Regions from separate parts of the Shewanella sp. 2_MG-2023 genome, predicted to be linked through region 3. Evidence: predicted binding sites of a transcription regulator. Region 3 holds the regulator's gene; each other region holds the start of a gene.
The links. The regulator NrdR, encoded in region 3, represses ribonucleotide reductase genes. The targets are predictions, from matches to a motif close to AAACACNANATNTNGTGTTT.
Positions count from the first base shown of each region.

Region 1: the regulator NrdR is predicted to act here: its motif matches at 2,164-2,183, upstream of nrdD (anaerobic ribonucleoside-triphosphate reductase).
Region 2: the regulator NrdR is predicted to act here: its motif matches at 4,655-4,674, upstream of nrdA (class 1a ribonucleoside-diphosphate reductase subunit alpha).

Region 1 is NZ_JAUOSO010000008.1:133,231-140,000, reverse strand. Features, by position in the region: gene nrdD (anaerobic ribonucleoside-triphosphate reductase) at 1-2,103, opposite strand, end outside; gene rssA (patatin-like phospholipase RssA) at 2,314-3,285, opposite strand; gene Q4600_RS10070 (DEAD/DEAH box helicase) at 3,416-4,801, shown strand; gene Q4600_RS10065 (DUF3010 family protein) at 4,871-5,308, shown strand; gene Q4600_RS10060 (M48 family metallopeptidase) at 5,513-6,112, shown strand; gene Q4600_RS10055 (HNH endonuclease) at 6,146-6,580, shown strand; gene Q4600_RS10050 (peptidoglycan DD-metalloendopeptidase family protein) at 6,644-6,770, opposite strand, start outside.
Region 2 is NZ_JAUOSO010000012.1:121,945-128,714, forward strand. Features, by position in the region: gene gyrA (DNA gyrase subunit A) at 1-2,418, opposite strand, end outside; gene ubiG (bifunctional 2-polyprenyl-6-hydroxyphenol methylase/3-demethylubiquinol 3-O-methyltransferase UbiG) at 2,775-3,503, shown strand; gene Q4600_RS13360 (HAD family hydrolase) at 3,639-4,304, shown strand; gene nrdA (class 1a ribonucleoside-diphosphate reductase subunit alpha) at 4,879-6,770, shown strand, end outside.
Region 3 is NZ_JAUOSO010000003.1:33,040-39,809, reverse strand. Features, by position in the region: gene Q4600_RS04140 (DUF3943 domain-containing protein) at 1-1,008, shown strand, start outside; gene glyA (serine hydroxymethyltransferase) at 1,331-2,587, shown strand; gene nrdR (transcriptional regulator NrdR) at 2,828-3,277, shown strand; gene ribD (bifunctional diaminohydroxyphosphoribosylaminopyrimidine deaminase/5-amino-6-(5-phosphoribosylamino)uracil reductase RibD) at 3,334-4,479, shown strand; gene Q4600_RS04120 (riboflavin synthase) at 4,576-5,232, shown strand; gene ribBA (bifunctional 3,4-dihydroxy-2-butanone-4-phosphate synthase/GTP cyclohydrolase II) at 5,288-6,391, shown strand; gene ribE (6,7-dimethyl-8-ribityllumazine synthase) at 6,513-6,770, shown strand, end outside.

The DNA.
Region 1 (6,770 bases), on a different contig from region 3:
GCGCTTCACTTCTTCTTGTTTACCATAGTTAAACGGTCTTGCATCAGGGCTACCTAAATAACCACATACACGACGTGTTACAGATACACGGCTTGGTTCATGGTTGCCACATTTAGGACACACAAACCCTTTACTAGTACAGTTAAACTCGCCTACAAAACCACAGTCATAACACTCATCAATCGGTGTGTTAGTGCCGTAATATGGCACACGGCTATAGCTGTAATCCCAAACGTTCTCTAATGCTTCAATGTTGTGTTGCATGTTAGGGAACTCACCGTAACAAATAAAGCCACCGTTAGTGATTTCTGGGTACGGTAATTCAAAATCAATTTTATCGTATGGGTTAACTTTCTTTTCAACATCTAAATGGAAGCTATTGGTGTAATAACCTTTATCAGTCACACCTTCAACCACACCAAACTGTTTTGCATCTAACTGACAGAAACGGCTACACAAGTTCTCACTTGGTGTACTGTATAAGCTAAAGCCATAACCCGTTTCTGCTTTCCATGATTCTGTAGCACGCTTCATCACATTGATAATTTCAACAGCTTTAGTGCGTAAAAGCTCACTGTCGAATACATGCTCTTCTGTGCCATATAATGCATTAATCGTTTCATGAAGACCGATGTAGCCTAATGAAATAGACGCACGGCCATTTTTGAAAATTTCAGAAATATCATCATCCGCTTTTAAGCGAACACCACAAGCACCTTCCATATAAAGAATTGGCGCAACACGTGCTTTAACTCCAACAAGACGAGCAATGCGGGTATCTAATGCTTTACGAGCCAATGTCATTCTTTCATCAAGTAAGGCGAAGAATGCTTTTTCATCGCCTTTAGCTTCTATGGCAATTCTTGGTAGGTTAAGACTAACCACACCTAAGTTGTTACGGCCTTCATGGATAAGCTCGCCATTTTCTTCGTAAGTGCCTAAGAAAGAACGACAACCCATAGGAGTTTTGAATGAACCCGTAACACGCTCAACTTGTTCATAGTTAAGAATGTCTGGATACATGCGCATTGTTGCGCATTCTAAAGCCAGCTTCTTCACATCGTAATTACTATCAGTCGCTTTATGGTTAACACCATCACGAATGGCGAACACAAGCTTAGGGAATACAGCAGTTTTACGGTTTTTACCTAAACCTGCCATACGCACAGTAAGAATCGACTTTTGAATTAAACGTGATTCCCAGCTTGTGCCTAAACCAAATCCAAAAGTTACAAATGGCGTTTGACCATTTGCAGTATGCAATGTGTTCACTTCATACTCTAAAGACTGGAATGCGTCATGACATTCTTTTTCAGTTTGCGCCATGGCAAAAGCTTCAACATCGCTTACGCCCCACTCTTTACCAATCACTAATTGCTTTTGGTAACTTTTTTGCACAAACTCAGCTAACACTTCGTCAATGCGGTTAATCGTGGTGCCGCCATAGATGTGGCTAGCCACTTGAGCAATAATCTGCGCTGTCACAGCGGTCGCTGTTGAAATTGATTTTGGTGTATCAATCTCAGCATTACCCATTTTAAAGCCATGGGTCATCATGCCCGCTAAATCAATCAGCATGCAGTTAAACATTGGGAAAAAAGGTGCGTAATCTAAATCATGGTAATGCAGTTGGCCTGATTCATGAGCAGCCACAATATCTTTTGGTAATAGGTGCGATTTAGCATAATGCTTAGCCACAATACCGGCTAATAAGTCACGTTGTGTTGGAATCACTTTCGCGTCTTTATTGGCATTTTCATTTAGAATAGAGCTGTCGCTTTGTTCAACTAAACCACGAATTTCGCAGTTAAGTTTACTTTTTGCTTCACGACAAATATCGCGATCATGGCGATACTCAATATAATGACGAGCCACTTCTTTGTGAGGCCCTTCCATTAATAAGTTTTCTACCAGACCTTGTAGGTGGTGAATGTCAACTTCTTGCTTGTCTGAGACTTGATCTCTAATCACACAAGCAACAGTTTCAGCGTAATCACTATCAGCACTACCTGTAGCAGTTTCCATCGCAGCAACAATGGCATCCTTAATTCTAGACTCATCAAATAAAGTCCGACAACCGTCCCTTTTAATTACTACAGGCATTACTTTTACTCCATTTATGCACAGGATATAAACACTATATATCCACAACAAAAAACCAATAAACACTAGATATGGTGTATTAAGCAATAATGGAGACTAGAAATCTATGATCTAGATCATATTTAACTGACGAGGTGAGAAATGAAAAATATTACTGCCAAGCTCTGCACTGTTTAGACAGACAAAGCTTGACCATGGAATTGAAAACCGTTATCGGCCTAATGCAGAGTTGATTAAATGCGCAGTTTGACGAACAGATTGTCTGCCAGCTTCTATCGCTTCAGCTGCACGGTGAAACTCCATCGTACCGATATCTGCTAACTGTGGCACTAAACACACATCGGGGGGATCGCCCATTAACCGTGCGCGTTTATGGCGTTGTTCTAAAATGTCCATTGACTGAGACATCACAGCAATCATCCCAGGGTGTGATTTAGTCGACATAGAAAACTTTTCAGACAAACCTGCGATGTACTCTTTACCCTTACCTAAAATATCCATAAAAGCGGACTCTGGTTCAGCGCCTTCTTGCTGCTGCTTTTCTAGTGCAGTCGGAGCTCGGCTTTTCATCTGCTGTGGCAACATGTGCATGCTATTACGGCGGTGACCATTTAAATCAACGGCAATCACCACATCAACATCCATTGCACGGCACATTGATACAGGAACAGGATTCACCACAGCACCATCAACTAACCAACGATCTTGTAATTGCACTGGCGGTAAAAAGCCTGGCATTGAGCAAGAAGCTCTGACAGCATGGCGTAAATCACCTTCTTTAAACCAAATTTCTTGACCTGAATATAAATCAGTCGCTACCGCCGAAAAAGGTTTTTTCAGTTGCTCAATACTTAGCTCACCAATACGACCAGCCAAAACATCAAACACCTTCTCACCACTAATTAAACCGCCTTTGCGCCAGCTTAAATCCATTAGACCAAGTACATCCCAGCTTGAAAAACCTCGAACCCAACCTTCTAACTCATCGAGATGATCATTGGCGTACGCTGCACCGACCAATGCCCCTACTGAACAACCGGCCACTTTATCTGGATGCACACCCATTTCAGCAAGTTCTTTTAATACCCCAATGTGGGCCCAACCTTTAGCCGCACCACTGCCTAACGCTACACCAATTCGTAATTGTTTAGTGTTAGGCTGATCCTTGGGTACATCTGACATGTTTGTTTACATCCTTAAAAATACATTGAAATTAAAATGCTAATACTCAGCATAACTGAGGCTTAAGCTGTTGGCTATCTCAGGCTTACACGTTATAATATCTGGCTATCATTTTTTAGGGGATTTACCTTTGTTATTTACCGATTTTTCTTTAGACAAACGCTTACTTGAAAGTCTAAAGCATATGGGCATTTCTGAGCCAACTGAAATTCAGCAGCAAGCCCTGCCGATTGCCCTAGCGGGTAAAGATTTAATGGCATCTTCAAAAACCGGTTCAGGTAAAACCCTGGCATTTTTATTACCTGCTTTGCAGCGCGTAATATCAACAAAGGCCTTATCTAAAAAAGATCCGCGTGTGCTCATATTACTGCCGACTCGAGAACTTGCCCAACAAGTTTATGGTCAACTGCGTTTATTGGTGGCAAACACACAATATAAAGCAGTGAGCATTTTAGGCGGCGAAAACTTTAACGATCAAGCAAAGTCATTATCTCGTGACCCACATTTTATTGTGGCAACGCCTGGTCGTATTGCAGATCATCTAGCACAACGTCACCTGTACCTTAATGGACTAGAATTGCTAATTCTTGATGAAGCCGATCGCATGCTTGATTTAGGTTTTGCGCCGCAATTAAAAGCCATCAATGAAGCAGCCGACCACAAACGCAGACAAACACTGATGTTTTCAGCAACGCTTGATCACGATCATATCAATGATATCGCGGCAACCTTATTGAAAACACCAAGTCATGTCGCTATTGGTGCATCACATAACGAACATAAAGACATTAACCAGCGCGTGTTCTTGGTTGATCACTTAGATCATAAACAAGCGCTACTACAACATGTGTTGAAAAATGAACAACACAAGCAGGTGATAATTTTCACTGCGACCCGCTCTGATACCGATAGATTAGCTAAACTGCTTGCAGAAGAAGGTTTAGAAACGGCGGCATTAAGTGGTGACTTAAATCAATCTGCCCGTAATCAGATTATGGATAAATTCAGCCGTGGCCAACAAAAAATTTTGGTGACCACTGACGTTGCATCGCGCGGGTTAGATTTATTAAACGTGTCATTAGTGATTAACTTTGACATGCCAAAATTTGCCGAAGAGTATGTTCACCGCATTGGCCGAACTGGCCGAGCTGGCGCTAAAGGTGATGCGATCTCATTAGTTGGCCCTAAAGACTGGGAAAGCTTTAAAAAGATCCAAGTATTCTTACGTAAGAACTTTGACTTCTCGACCATTGAAGGTCTACAAGGCAAATTCAAAGGCTTAAAAGACAAGCCAAAAGCTGGCAGTAACAATGCGAAAACTGCCGATGTTAAAGCATCGAACAAAAAGCGTAGCACAGCGAATAAACCTAAAACAGCACCCAAACGCGATAAGCGTTTTATTACAGGTGTTGATATTGGTGACGCGCCAATGCGCCGTAAGGCAAAGCCAGCCAAAATTTTAGAAAACGATAACTCAATTGTTCAAGATGATGAACAAGAGCTTGGCGAAGATTAAACCCATTTAAGCCTAATGAAGCATATGCTCTGTTAGGCAAAACAAACTAGTTCAAAAGTAAGGTGAAACATGAAAATTTGTGGCGTGGAATTAAAAGGTGGCGAAGCCATCATTAGCTTATTAACTTACGAAGTTGAAACATTCAATGTACCTGAATGTCGTCAAATCTCTTTCAGCATTTCTAAATCTGCTGAAACAGAATCTATTCGTGAGTTTCACTTTGCTTTCCACAAGTTAATGGAAGACTACAAAGTTGACGAAATCGTCATCATTGAACGTGAACAAAAAGGTAAATTTGCAGGTTCTGCTACCAGCTTTAAATTAGAATCAGCGATTCAAATCACTGATTTACCAGTGAGCATTATTAGCCCTGTTATTATTAAAGAAGAGTTAAAACGTAACCCGCCTCAAGCGGATTTAGAAACTCTTGGTCTTAAGCGCGTGCAAATGGCTGCATTTGATGCTGCATACGCACAGCAAAACCGTCGTATGTACGGTAAAGTTTAAGTCAAATACCGACTTAAGCTTACGTAAACAATAAGCCTATCGATTTCCTTAATCATCAATTTGATGAAAACATTAAGATGAATTGGTAGGCTTAGTTTTATCCGCTAATTAACCATATTCCATTGGGCAAACTAACAAGCTATGAGCTCAAAAAAAGCACCCAAAAATCTAGCAGACAAACCCGCTCGTAAAGCGCCGCCTAAAATGGCTGTAAAAACCAGCTCGGCTAAAGTTGCAGCCGCAAAAGATACCTTAGCAGGCCTTGTAACCAGTAAAGATGTGCAAGCAAAGCAAAAACAGCAAGCCCAGTTAAAATACCTTAATGGTTATTCAGCCAGCACCATTGAACAAGTTAAACGTCATATTGAAAATGACACCCTCGAAAACCTGCTACTAAGTCGATATCCAACTATCCATGACATACGTACCGATAAAGCCTTATATGACTATGCTATGGAGTTTAAACAGCAATTTTTAAAGCAGTCTGACCCTATATCGAAAGTCATTTTTGATGAAAAAATTAGTTTAAGTCATCAAGCTTTGGGACTTCACACCTATGCAAATCGCGTTCAAGGTAACAAGGTTAAAGCCAAGAATGAAATACGAATTTCATCAAGACTTAAATATGTGCCAGAACCATTATTAAGAATGGTGGTGATACACGAGCTCGCTCACCTTAGAGAAAAGGACCACAACAAAGCCTTTTATCAATTGTGCACCTATATGACGGCTGATTATCACCAACTCGAGTTAGATTTACGCTTATTACTGACTTGTATTGAATTAGGTAAATCGCCGTATTAGTCTGAATGAATCATAAAGTATTGGAGCCTTATCATGTACGTAGCAACCTATAGAGGCGAAGGGCGTAGAACCAAACATTATAAATCAGAAAAAGCCGCTTTAAAGTCTATTCGCAATTGGCTAAAAGATAACCTAGATAAAGGTTACTCTGTAGGATTAATGGGGCCAGACATTCCTCCTACTGAATACAATGACTGGGAACTGATCCCATTTGAAGAGCCAAAAGCTGCTTCCTTCTACTCTAGTAAAGAATGGAGCAATTTAAAGGCTGAAGCATTTGAAAAGTATGGAAACAAGTGTGCATGTTGTGGGCGTAGTCCATTACATAATGTCATCATGCATGTTGATCATATTAAACCACGCTCAAAATACCCAGCACTCGCTTTAGACATTAACAACCTTCAAATCCTTTGCGATATTTGTAATATCGGTAAATCCGATAAGTTCGAAACACAATGGCGTGAATAAAAAACTCGTATAAACAAAAAAGCCACGTTTTAACAACGTGGCCTTGTTCAATATAATGGCTGGTTAACCCAAATCCATCATCATTTGTTTACTACTGACTAACTGTTTGAATTCTGCCATTTGCTTCTTAGGCAAAACGGAAGCCTCCACAATGCTAACTTTCATTGGGTTAGCTGGGCGACCATTTACA
Region 2 (6,770 bases), on a different contig from region 3:
CTGAACAGCGCCAACGACTGCACCGTTACGCTCACTCACCTTGATTGAAACAACACCTTTAGTGCCACGGCTCTTAGCTGGGTACTCAGATAGGTCTGTACGCTTACCGTAACCATTTTCAGTTACCGTAAGAATAGAGCCATCTTCTTTAGGAATGATCATTGAAACAACTTTTTGACCATCTTCAAGTTTGATACCACGAACACCCGTTGCCGTACGACCCATTGGACGGATAGCAATCAGATCTTCACCAGTCTCAGGATCTTTCTTCACTTCACCCGTTTCAGAATCACGTACTTTCTCGTTAAAGCGAACAACTTTACCTTCATTCGAGAACAGCATGATGTCATCACTACCATTAGTAATATCAACACCAATTAACTGATCATCATCTTTTAGGTTAACTGCAATAATACCGTTTGCACGAGGATTACTATAAGCAGTTAATGCTGTTTTCTTAACGGTACCGTGAGCGGTAGCCATAACAATAAACTTATCATCAGCATATTCACGCACAGGTAGAATCGCAGTAATACGTTCACCATCAGAAAGCGGTAACAAGTTAATGATTGGACGGCCACGCGCTGTACGGCTTGCCAACGGTAACTGGTAAACTTTAAGCCAGTACATTTTACCGAAGTCAGAGAAACATAGAATCGTGTCATGAGTATTGGCAACAAGCAGTTTTTCAACGAAATCTTCATCTTTCACTTTCGTTGCAGCTTTACCTTTACCACCACGGCGCTGCGCTTGGTAATCAGTCAATGGCTGATATTTAGCGTAACCCATGTGTGATAGTGTCACCACGACATCTTCTTCGTTAATTAAGTCTTCAAGACTCATATCAACTTCGTTTTGATTAATCACAGTACGACGAGCATCACCGTATTGTTCTAGAATCTCTTCTAACTCTTCTTTGATGACTTCCATCAAGCGTTCAGGGCTACGTAGAATAAACAATAGACCTGCAATGAACTCGAGTAACTCTTCATATTCAGCAAGAATTTTTTCATGTTCAAGGCCCGTTAGGCGATGTAAACGAAGCTCTAGAATTGCCTGTGCTTGCTGCTCAGTTAAGAAGTATTCGCCATCACGAATACCAAATTCTGGCTCTAACCACTCAGGACGAGCTGCATCATCACCTGCTTTTTCAAGCATACCTTGTACATTTCCTAGCTTCCAACCTTGCTCTACTAATTTAACCTTAGCTTCTGCAGGAGTTGGTGAAGCCTTAATTAACGCAATGATTGGATCAATGTTAGCCAATGCAATAGCAAGTGCTTCTAGGATATGTGCACGTTCACGTGCTTTACGTAATTCAAATACGGTTCTACGTGTAACGACTTCACGGCGGTGAAGGATGAAACACTCAAGCATTTCTTTTAAGTTAAACAGTTTTGGTTGACCATTTGTCAACGCAACCATGTTAATACCAAAAGAGCACTGCATTTGAGTTTGAGCGTATAGGTTATTAAGTACAACCTCGCCAACTTCACCACGTTTAATTTCAATAACAATACGCATACCGTCTTTATCAGACTCGTCGCGTAAGCCACTGATACCTTCTATTTTCTTATCTTTTACAAGCTCAGCGATTTTTTCAATCAAACGCGCTTTGTTAACCTGATAAGGAATTTCAGTAACGATAATACGTTCACGGCCATTCTCTTCTTCAACTGCAGCTTTTGAGCGCATAACAGCACGGCCACGGCCAGTTTTGTATGCATCAATGATACCTTTACGGCCATTGATAGACGCTGCTGTTGGGAAGTCAGGACCTGGAATGTGTTCCATTAGCTGTTCAATTGAAAGACTTGGCTCTTCAATTAACGCTAAGCAACCACCGATCACTTCAGAAATGTTGTGAGGAGGTATATTGGTTGCCATACCAACAGCGATACCAGAAGAACCATTAATTAATAATGTCGGTACACGCGTTGGTAGTACAGCAGGAATAAACTCAGTACCATCATAGTTAGGTACATAATCTACTGTTTCTTTTTCTAAATCGGCTAATAATGAATGAGCCAATTTTTCCATGCGAATTTCTGTATAACGCATTGCTGCTGCAGAATCGCCATCAACTGAACCAAAGTTACCTTGGCCGTCAACAAGCGTATAACGCATAGAGAATGGCTGAGCCATACGTACGATTGTATCGTATACAGCAGAGTCACCATGTGGGTGATACTTACCGATTACGTCACCAACAACACGAGCTGATTTTTTATAAGGCTTATTAAAGTCGTTCTTTAATTCGTTCATTGCAAAAAGCACACGACGGTGAACCGGTTTTAAACCGTCACGAACGTCGGGTAATGCACGACCTACGATTACACTCATTGCATAATCTAAATAAGAATTTTTTAGTTCGTCTTCGATGTTAATTGGCGAAATTGATGATGCCAGATCAGTCATAAACTGCTCGTTCCCCTAAAATTAGCGCACAATAATTATTCCATTTTATTGTGTAGCTCAAAAACGTGATTTGGCATTCTAACACAGATATAAAAAGTGGCTAGACCCTAGGACAACGAAAAGTTAAAGCAAGTGAAAAACTGAATAAAAACAGCAAGAATAAGTCAATATTGTTTAGGTTTCTCTACTATTTAAATTACGAAAATGGTTTAACAAATATCGGATGTCCTTTTTATCTACAAATAGTGTTGAATATATAACCAACTAGAAATGAATCTTGTTTCATCTCACTATGTTTATTGCAACGGATGGTTATAATGCATGCAATAATCACTAATAAATCATGGGTCCTTGCAATGTCGAATCAAGAACACACCACTCAACAAAATGTTGATCATCAAGAAATCGAAAAATTTGCCAATATGGCTGAGTCTTGGTGGGATCCAAATGGTGACTTTAAACCTTTACATTTGCTGAACCCATTGCGATTAAATTATATCGACCAAACCTGTGGTGGTTTGTTTGGTAAAACAGTCGTTGATATTGGTTGCGGTGGTGGCATTTTGTCTGAAAGCATGGCAAAAATAGGCGCGAAAGTGACTGGGCTTGATATGGGTGAAGCCCAAATAGAAGTGGCAAAGCTGCATGCATTAGAAACAGGCGTGACAGTGGATTACGACACAATGACAGCTGAAGAGCATGCTGGTGCAAACCCTGCTAAATACGATGTTGTCACTTGTATGGAGATGCTTGAGCACGTCCCTGACCCATTATCTGTGATTCAAGCCTGTTGTGACATGGTAAAACCTGAAGGTTATGTGTTCTTCTCAACCATTAACCGCAATATGATGTCTTATATACAAGCCATTGTAGGTGCTGAATATGTATTAAAAATGCTGCCAGTCGGCACACACGATCACAGTAAGTTTATTAAACCATCTGAGTTAATAAATTTAGTGGATAAAACAGATTTAATTTGTCGTGATGCCCTAGGCATTACCCATAACCCATTATCGGGTGTATATAAGTACACTAATAAAGTTGACGTTAATTATATGATTGCCACTCAAAAAGTGGCTGACTAATTAATAGTTTTCATGGGTAGCATCAAATACGGTGCTGCCAGAGGCAAAATGCTTCGTTGGTAGAATTAGCTTTGACAAAGAGTGCTAATCCGTTTTGCTCATTGATAAAGTGTCGATTACGTATCTAAGGGATGTATGAATTCGATTAAAGCAGTGTTGTTTGATTTAGATGGTACTCTTGCTGATACCGCCCCAGATTTGATTCATGCATTAAATTTAAGCCTACAAGAACGCGGCATTGAGTCTAAAAGCGTTGATGAATTACGTTACTCAGCTTCTCATGGAAGTTTGGCACTGGTTAAAGCCGGAGTGCCACACCTTGATGAAGCATCTCAATTTGAAATTCAACAATCCTTATTGGCCTACTACAAACTAGTCAATGGTGAGAAAGCGAAATTATTTCAAGGGTTCGAAGCCTTCCTCACTTTATTAGATAGTCATAATATCCCATTTGGGATCGTAACTAATAAGCAAGCTAAGTTTACTCGCCCTCTAGTCTGTGCTTTAGGGCTGACTAAAAGGGCCAAAACGGTAATTAGCGGTGACTCAACTCAATATCCAAAACCACATACTGCGCCAATGCTATTAGCCGCTCAACAAATTGACTGTCTACCAGAGCAGATCTTATACCTTGGTGACGCTGAGCGTGACTTAGTCGCGGCAGAAAAAGCAGGTATGATTGGTGGGACGGCATTGTGGGGCTATTTGTCTGAATCTGATACACCGTCACAATGGCCAAGCCAACTTGAATTCGAATCAGTTCCTGCACTCCAGCAATACTTTCTAAATACTGTTCTCTAAACATTCTTCTCTAAAACTAGGGGGCTATTTAATTCGCTTACCGTATTTAAGACTATTTTTGACAGTGTTTTAATGAATTAAATAATACCAGTTTGGCTTAGCAAAACCTTTCTATAAAGATCAAACTATTTTTTCAACAAAACAATTGATCGCTGAATATTGTAGCGATCAAACCGAACTCGTTCTTCGTTCAAAATTTAACCTAACCTAATTATTCAAAGCGTAATTTGCGTTAGCAGGTTAGCTTTTACTAACTTGTTTCACTATACATAAGATATCCACAAGTTATTCAGTAAAATCTTGCTTGCAAAAGTACGCCAACCTCACTATCTTGTATGTATCAAATTTAAAAACACCATATCTTGTGTATGACATCACCACGAGACACTAGCTTAAAAAGCTCAGTATCTCGCTGTATCACTAGTATTTTTGTAAATTTAATGTTGTAAATGCTTTTGGATGATCGACTTACAAGGGAACGTAATGTGATTTATTGGCGATCGTAAGCAGTACGGTTAAACAAGATCCAAATAATAAATTACACCAATAAATATAGAACCAAGGTCTCTTTTTAATGAACAGCAATATGACAGTCACTAAACGTAGTGGCGAGCGCGAAACAATCGATTTAGACAAAATTCATCGCGTTATCGAATGGGCAGCAAAAGGACTGAATAACGTATCAGTCTCTGAAGTAGAATTACGATCACACCTGCAGTTTTTTGATGGTATTCCAACTGAAGCTATTCATGAAACTATTATTAAAGCCGCTGCGGATTTAATTTCTCCAGAATCGCCAGATTATCAATTTCTTGCTGCACGCTTAGCTGTTTTCCATCTTCGTAAAAAAGCCTTTGGCCAATTTGAGCCTCCAAAGTTAGTCGACCAAGTTAACCGTTTAGTAGAAATCGGTAAATACGATAAGCACATCGTTGAAGACTACACAGCTGAAGAATTAACCATTCTTGACGGCTATATGGATCATTGGCGTGATATGAACTTTTCATATGCTGCAGTTAAGCAGTTAGAAGGTAAGTATCTAGTACAAAACCGTGTGACTAACGAAATATACGAGAGTGCCCAGTTCCTTTATATTTTGGTCGCTGCATGTTTATTCGCTAAGTATCCAAAAGAAACCCGCCTTGACTACATCAAGCGCTTTTATGATGCGGTTTCTACTTTTAAGATTTCATTACCTACGCCGATTATGGCTGGTGTACGTACGCCGACTCGTCAGTTCAGCTCTTGTGTATTAATTGAATGTGATGACAGCTTAGATTCAATCAATGCTACAGCCTCTTCAATCGTTAAATACGTTAGCCAACGTGCTGGTATTGGTATTAACGCTGGGCGTATTCGTGCATTAGGAAGCCCAATTCGTGGTGGAGAAGCATTCCACACTGGTTGCTTACCATTTTACAAATATTTCCAAACAGCCGTTAAGTCATGTTCTCAAGGCGGTGTCCGTGGCGGTGCAGCAACCTTGTTCTACCCAATTTGGCATCTAGAAGTTGAATCTCTGCTGGTACTGAAAAATAACCGTGGTGTTGACGATAACCGTGTTCGTCACCTTGATTATGGTGTGCAATTAAACAAGCTGATGTATCAGCGTTTAATTAAGTCACAAAACATCAGCTTATTCAGCCCATCTGATGTCCCTGGTTTGTACGATGCATTCTTTGCTGACCAAGTTGAGTTTGAACGCCTTTATTTGCAGTATGAAGCTGACACTAGCATTCGTCGTAAAGAGATTAAAGCAGTTGAATTATTTTCACTAATGATGCAAGAACGTGCTTCCACTGGCCGTATCTACATTCAAAATGTTGACCATTGTAATACCCACAGCCCGTTTGATCCGAAAGTTGCACCAATCAAACAATCTAACCTTTGTTTAGAAATTGCCTTGCCAACTAAGCCAATGAAAAACATTGAAGATCCAAATGGTGAAATTGCCCTTTGTACTCTTTCAGCGCTAAACCTTGGCGCAATCAATGATTTATCAGAGCTAGAGCCTTTAGCTGATTTAGCCGTTCGTGCTTTGGATAACTTACTCGATTACCAAGATTACCCAATTATCTCTGCGCAACTTGGTTCAATGAATCGTCGTACGCTAGGTATAGGTGTAATTAACTTTGCAAATTACTTAGCAAAGAATGGCATGAAATATTCTGATGGCTCAGGTAACAACTTGACTCACAAAACCTTTGAAGCAATTCAATTCTACTTATTGAAAGCGTCAATGAACTTAGCCAAAGAGCAAGGTGCATGTCCGTTATTTAACGAAACGACTTATGCAGAAGGTATCTTGCCAATTGATACTTACAAACGTGACTTAGACAAAATCTGTGATGAACCATTACACATGGATTGGGAAGGATTACGTAGCGACATTAAAGAGTACGGTTTACGTAACTCAACGTTGTCAGCATTGATGCCTTCAGAAACCTCTTCGCAGATTTCTAACGC
Region 3 (6,770 bases):
CAAATATCTGAAATGTTAGATTCAAAACAAGGTTGGGTTCCAACGGCTTTTAGTAGTGTTTTTAATCCGGCTAAAACCATTAAAGGTTGGTTTGGTTATGATAACCCACAACGGTTTAATCGAACATACGCCAAGGATACGTTCAACATCTATACAGGTGCAATGTACTCCAGCAAAAAGCAGGCTGATATTTCTACGACTTCTTTAATATTGGGATTAGAGGCGAGTGTTGATAGCGTTCAAGGAAAATATGATGCTTTATCTGCGACACCTAGCCAGGTCGATTTAAACATGGAACTGGGGGTTTCTAACGAAGGGATTGAAGATTGGCAAATGGATTCTTCGATTTTTTTAGGTGGCTGGACGAGCGATGTTAATACCATATTAGATTCTGAAAATAGACGCCAGACTTGGTTTATTGGCCCATCCATGGGGCTGGAATATAGCAGTCTGGGTCAAGATGAAGAGGAAGATTTTTACGCTGCAATCAATGTGATTGGTGTATCTGCTGGAACGCAATGGTTTGTTGATGATGTTTCGATAAGTATCAGAGGCGACCTGTTTGGTGATTTTAGTATGGTGAAACCCTTTGCAACAAAAGATTATCGCCAAAATGGAGGCCATTTTTGGGGGACAAAATCGGTGCTTTGGGAAGGTGGCTATGGATATGCTTTAGGCCATACTGCCAAATTAGCACTAGAGGCGAATTATAAACAATTGTTGCTCGGGGTTAAGTTTCAAAGTCAACGCTGGGACTCTATAGATGATAATGAGTTTAATCGAAGCAGTGATTGGAATCCAAACGTCAGTGACCTAGATTTTAAAGATGCACGTGATAGGTATGAAGTTTATCTCGATGTTCCTTTAACGAATACTATGAGTATCAGTATTCACCATGAACGTATCGATCGAAGTGGCACATTAACCGGAATTGAAAACTTGGCCATTGCCAATCGAAATGATGAAACAGAAAGTCGCAGTAGTATTCACTTTACTTATCAATATTAGCCGATAAATCATTGCCTGTATCATAGATTAGACTATCTAGTTTTTGTGATAAATTGAGCTGTAGAGCTTAAATATTTTGCTGATTAATATTTTAGAAAAGAGTTTTCTTAAAATTGTCACAAGGTTATGAAACTAAGAGTTAATTTGGATTTTTCTATGAAATACAATTACTGAAAGCTGCTGCAGCTGAAAATTTATAGATGGCAAATGGTACTCATAATGAATTGCAAGTAATTTCATGTTTCAAATGCTGGGATTGTGATCAATTGCGCTGTATCATACCGCGCAACCCTACTATAAGAATTAACAGCTGGAGTGAGCAATGCTAAAGAAAGCTATGAATATCGCAGATTATGATCCACAACTATTTGCAGCAATTGAAGATGAGACTCGTCGCCAAGAAGAGCACATTGAATTAATCGCATCAGAAAACTATACCAGCCCACGTGTTCTTGAAGCTCAAGGTTCACAGCTAACTAACAAGTATGCAGAAGGTTACCCTGGTAAGCGTTATTACGGTGGTTGTGAGCATGTGGATATTGCAGAAGAGTTAGCTATTTCTCGTGCAAAAGAATTATTCGGCGCTACATACGCTAACGTACAACCACATTCTGGTTCTCAAGCAAACTCAGCTGTTTTCATGGCACTGCTTCAAGGTGGTGATACTGTTTTAGGTATGAGTTTAGCCCATGGTGGTCACTTGACTCATGGTTCTCACGTTAGCTTTTCTGGCAAGTTATATAATGCTGTTCAGTACGGTATCGATGAAACCACAGGTAAGATTGATTACGCTGAAGTTGAACGTTTAGCCGTTGAACATAAACCAAAAATGATCATTGCTGGTTTTTCTGCTTATTCAGGTATTATCGATTGGGGTAAATTCCGCGAAATCGCTGACAAAGTAGGTGCTTACTTATTTGTCGATATGGCGCACGTTGCTGGTCTTGTTGCTGCAGGTATCTACCCGAATCCACTGCCACACGCTCACGTCGTTACAACGACAACTCATAAAACGCTTGCTGGTCCTCGTGGTGGTTTGATCCTTTCAGCTGTGAATGATGAAGACATTTACAAAAAGTTAAATTCGGCAGTATTCCCTGGTGGCCAAGGTGGTCCTTTAATGCACGTTATTGCTGCTAAAGCGGTTGCATTTAAAGAGGCACTAGATCCTGAGTTCACCACTTACCAAGAGCAAGTTGTTGCGAATGCTAAAGTGATGGCAAAAACCTTCATTGAGCGTGGTTATGATGTGGTTTCTGGTGGTACAGACAACCACTTATTCTTGCTAGATCTAATCAGCAAAGATATGACAGGTAAAGATGCCGATGCTGCGCTAGGTAAAGCTAACATCACTGTTAACAAAAACTCAGTACCAAATGACCCACGTTCACCATTTGTTACTTCTGGTTTACGTATTGGTTCTCCAGCAATCACCCGTCGTGGTTTTACTGAAACTGAATCTGTTGAGCTGACTAACTGGATGTGTGATGTGTTAGATGATATCACTAATGAAGGTACAATCGAGCGCGTTAAAAACCAAGTGCTTGAGTTATGTGCTAAGTATCCTGTTTACGGGTAATACTGTTTACAGGCAGTGCTGTTAACAGGAGTACTGCTGCATTTTTGTCTAGCAAAGATGCTTGTATGTTGTTTAATAATATTAGCAAGCATTTCAACATCAGCTTAGACATATCATCCATATGAACTAAGTAGGATAATCTTAATGATAAGGTTAACCTTATAAAGTAAATAGGATAAACTTTAATGGCTGTAAGTACTTTGTGCTTACGGCCATTTTATTTTTATTTCAGGAGCGAATATGCATTGCCCATTTTGTAGCGCGACAGATACCAAAGTGATTGATTCTCGTCTTGTGGCTGATGGCCATCAAGTCCGTCGTCGTCGGGAATGTACATTGTGCCATGAACGCTTTACCACCTTTGAAGGTGCAGAATTAGTCATGCCACGGGTCATTAAACAAGATGGCACCCGTCAACCGTTTGATGAAGATAAGCTACGTGGCGGTATGCTGCGTGCGGTTGAAAAACGTCCGGTATCGATTGATCAAATTGAACAAGCACTATCTAAGATTAAATCTACCTTACGTGGTACAGGTGAGCGCGAGATTGACTCTGCAATGATTGGCAACCTGATGATGGAACAATTGATGGTATTAGATAAAGTAGCGTACATACGTTTTGCGTCTGTTTATCGCGCCTTTGAAGACGTTTCACAGTTTGGCGAAGCCATCGCTAAATTACAAAAGTAATTCCTGTTTCCATTTTTTATACCGCAGAGGCCATTTGCTGCGGCTATTTCAAGTAGGTGTCTATGTCTCAGTGGTCAGTAGTTGATGTTGAAATGATGAGCCTTGCCATTTCATTGGCAGAGAAAGGGCGCTATACCACGCGTCCAAATCCAAATGTTGGCTGTGTCATTGCTGTAAACGATCACATTATTGGTCAGGGGTACCATATTAAAGCGGGTGGCCCACATGCTGAAATTCATGCGCTTCAAGATGTACAGACGAAGCAAAATCAAACAAAACTATCATCGGCTACTGCTTATGTCACCCTTGAACCGTGCAGTCATTATGGCCGAACGCCGCCCTGTGCTTTAGCCTTAATCGAGGCAGGGGTTAAACGGGTTGTGATTGCTGAAGTGGATGCGAACCCACAAGTGGCTGGCAATGGAATCCGTTTATTAAAAGAAGCGGGCATTCAAGTCGACATAGGTTTGCTAACTGAGCAAGCTAAGCTATTAAACTTAGGCTTCACCAAGAAAATGACCACGGGCCTGCCTAGAGTTACGATTAAACTGGCAGCCAGTATTGATGGCAAAACAGCGCTTTCAAATGGTGTTTCCAAATGGATCACTGGACCTGATGCGCGCGCTGATGTTCAAAAGCTTCGCGCTCGTCATTGTGCCTTAGTGACAGGCGTTGAAACGGTATTGGCTGATGACCCATCATTGAATGTGCGTTATGAACAACTTGGCAGCTTGAAAAACTCAGTTTCGGCCGCAGATCTACAACAACCTCTAAGGGTGATTTTAGATAGCCGCGCAAGGCTAACAAGTGAATTCAAATTATTTGATATCCCATCGCCTATCCTGTTGGTTTCTTGTGTCGACTACGCCGCAGAAGTAAGAGAAAAATTTAACAATCATGTTAGTTGTATCACTATTGCCGCAAATGAAGATGGACGCGTTGATTTACATGCGTTATTTACTTACTTAGGTAAACAATGCAACTCAGTTTTGATTGAATCAGGCGCATCCCTTGCGGGTAGCGTGTTAGATGCAAAGCTTGCTGATGAACTCTACCTTTATCAAGCAATGAAAATTTTAGGTAGTCACGGGCGTAATTTATTACAACTGAATGACTATCAAAGTATGGAACAAATTCCTGAGCTACAATTAGTCGATTCGCGCCGCATAGGTGCAGATCAACGTATGATATTTAGTCTCTAGCAGAATCAACTTGCTTAAATAGGCTGTAATTGCTGGCATAAGCAAGCACTGGCCAAGTTGATTAAATTGAACCGAAATTAATACAAGTGAGTCATTATGTTTACCGGCATTATTGAAGCCTTAGGCACATTAAGAAAAATCGAGCGTAAAGGTGATGATATACGCCTAAACGTAGCAAGTGGTCATCTGGATTTATCTGATGTGAAATTAGGCGATAGTATTGCCACTAACGGTGTGTGTTTAACCGTGGTCCAATGCCTTGCTGACGGATACGTTGCTGACATTTCGGCAGAAACCGTGGCACTGACAGGCTTTGCTAATTATCACGTTGGTCAAAAAGTTAATTTAGAAAAAGCGGTATTGCCGACAACTCGCCTTGGCGGTCACATGGTCAGTGGTCATGTAGATGGCATAGCCGCTGTTGAGCAAAGAAGTGTCCGCGGAAAAGCGATTGAATTTTGGTTAGCGGCGCCAGCTGAGCTTGCTCATTACATTGCTCATAAAGGTTCAATTACCATCGATGGCGTTAGTCTGACAGTGAATGAAATAGATGGGCACCGCTTTCGATTAACGATTGTGCCGCATACAGCATCTGAAACAACACTTACAGCATTACAAGCGGGTGATAAGGTCAACATTGAAGTTGATTTGATTGCTCGTTATTTAGAGCGCTTAATGAATCCTGAAAAGCCAACAACTTCAGGTGGTGGGGTCACTATGGAAATGCTCGCCAACGCTGGATTTATGCGATAACCCTATTTTTACCCTTTATTGCAAATATCGGGAATAACAACACAAAGGTCTTAACATGGCACTACATAGTATAGAAGAGATCATCGAAGACATTCGCCAAGGTAAAATGGTTATCTTGATGGACGATGAAGACAGAGAAAATGAAGGCGATTTGATTATGGCTGCCGAAAAGGTAACGCCAGAAGCAATTAACTTTATGGCGACTTACGGCCGTGGTCTAATCTGTCAAACTATGACTAAAGAGCGTTGCCTGCAACTAAACTTGCCATTAATGGTGACCAATAATAACGCTCAGTTCTCGACAAACTTTACCGTGTCAATTGAAGCGGCAACCGGTGTAACAACAGGTATTTCAGCTCACGATCGTGCAGTGACAGTTCAAGCGGCAGTGGCTAAAGAGGCTAAAGCGGCTGACTTAGTTCAACCTGGACATATTTTTCCATTGATGGCACAAGATGGCGGCGTGTTAACTCGCGCAGGTCATACAGAAGCTGGCTGTGACTTATCACGTTTGGCCGGACTTGAGCCGTCTGGAGTGATTGTTGAAATCCTCAATGATGATGGCACTATGGCGCGCTGTCCTGATTTAGAAGTATTCAGTGAAAAGCATGGTATCAAAATGGGTACTATCGCTGATTTGATTGAATATCGTAATACCAAAGAAACCACAGTAGTGCGCGAAGCAGAATGTAAATTGCCGACACGCTTTGGTGAATTTAACATGGTGACTTTCAGAGATACCATCGATAACCAGTTACATTATGCGTTAGTTAAAGGTGATGTTGAAAAGAACTGTTTAGTACGCGTTCATTTACAGAATACGTTTAACGATTTATTACATTCAGAACGAGATCAAAAGCGCAGTTGGCCACTTGATAAGGCCATGGAACGTATAGCTTCAGAAGGCGGCGTTTTAGTCTTGTTAGGCCATGAAGAACATTCAAGTGAAATGCTAGCCAAAGTCAAAGCCTTTGAAGCTGAAGATAATGGTCAAGCACCCACAGCGGCTAAATGGGAAGGAACCTCTCGTAAAGTCGGTATCGGCTCACAAATTCTATCTAGTCTTGGTGTTAGCACAATGCGTCTATTGAGCTCGCCGAAACATTACCATTCGTTATCAGGCTTTGGTTTAGAAGTTACTGATTACATTGCAGAATAATTCACTAATTTAGTGAAGTTAACATTTATCATTAATTGCACAGGACTCAGGGCATTTTGCTGTGGTATTATAGCGCCACTTTTGCCCAGAGCTGGGTGCTTTAGCTAATTTAGGTAAGATAATGAACGTAGTTCAAGGTAATATCGAAGCAAAAAATGCCAAAGTGGCGATCGTTGTGTCGCGTTTCAACAGTTTTTTAGTTGAAAGTCTGCTTGATGGCGCAATAGATACACTAAAACGTTTTGGTCAGGTTGAAGATGACAACATTACTGTTGTTCGTGTTCCTGGCGCTGTTGAATTACCACTTGCTGCACGTCGTGTTGCTGCTTGTGGAAAGTTTGACGGTATCATTGCACTAGGTGCAGTGATTCGTGGTGGT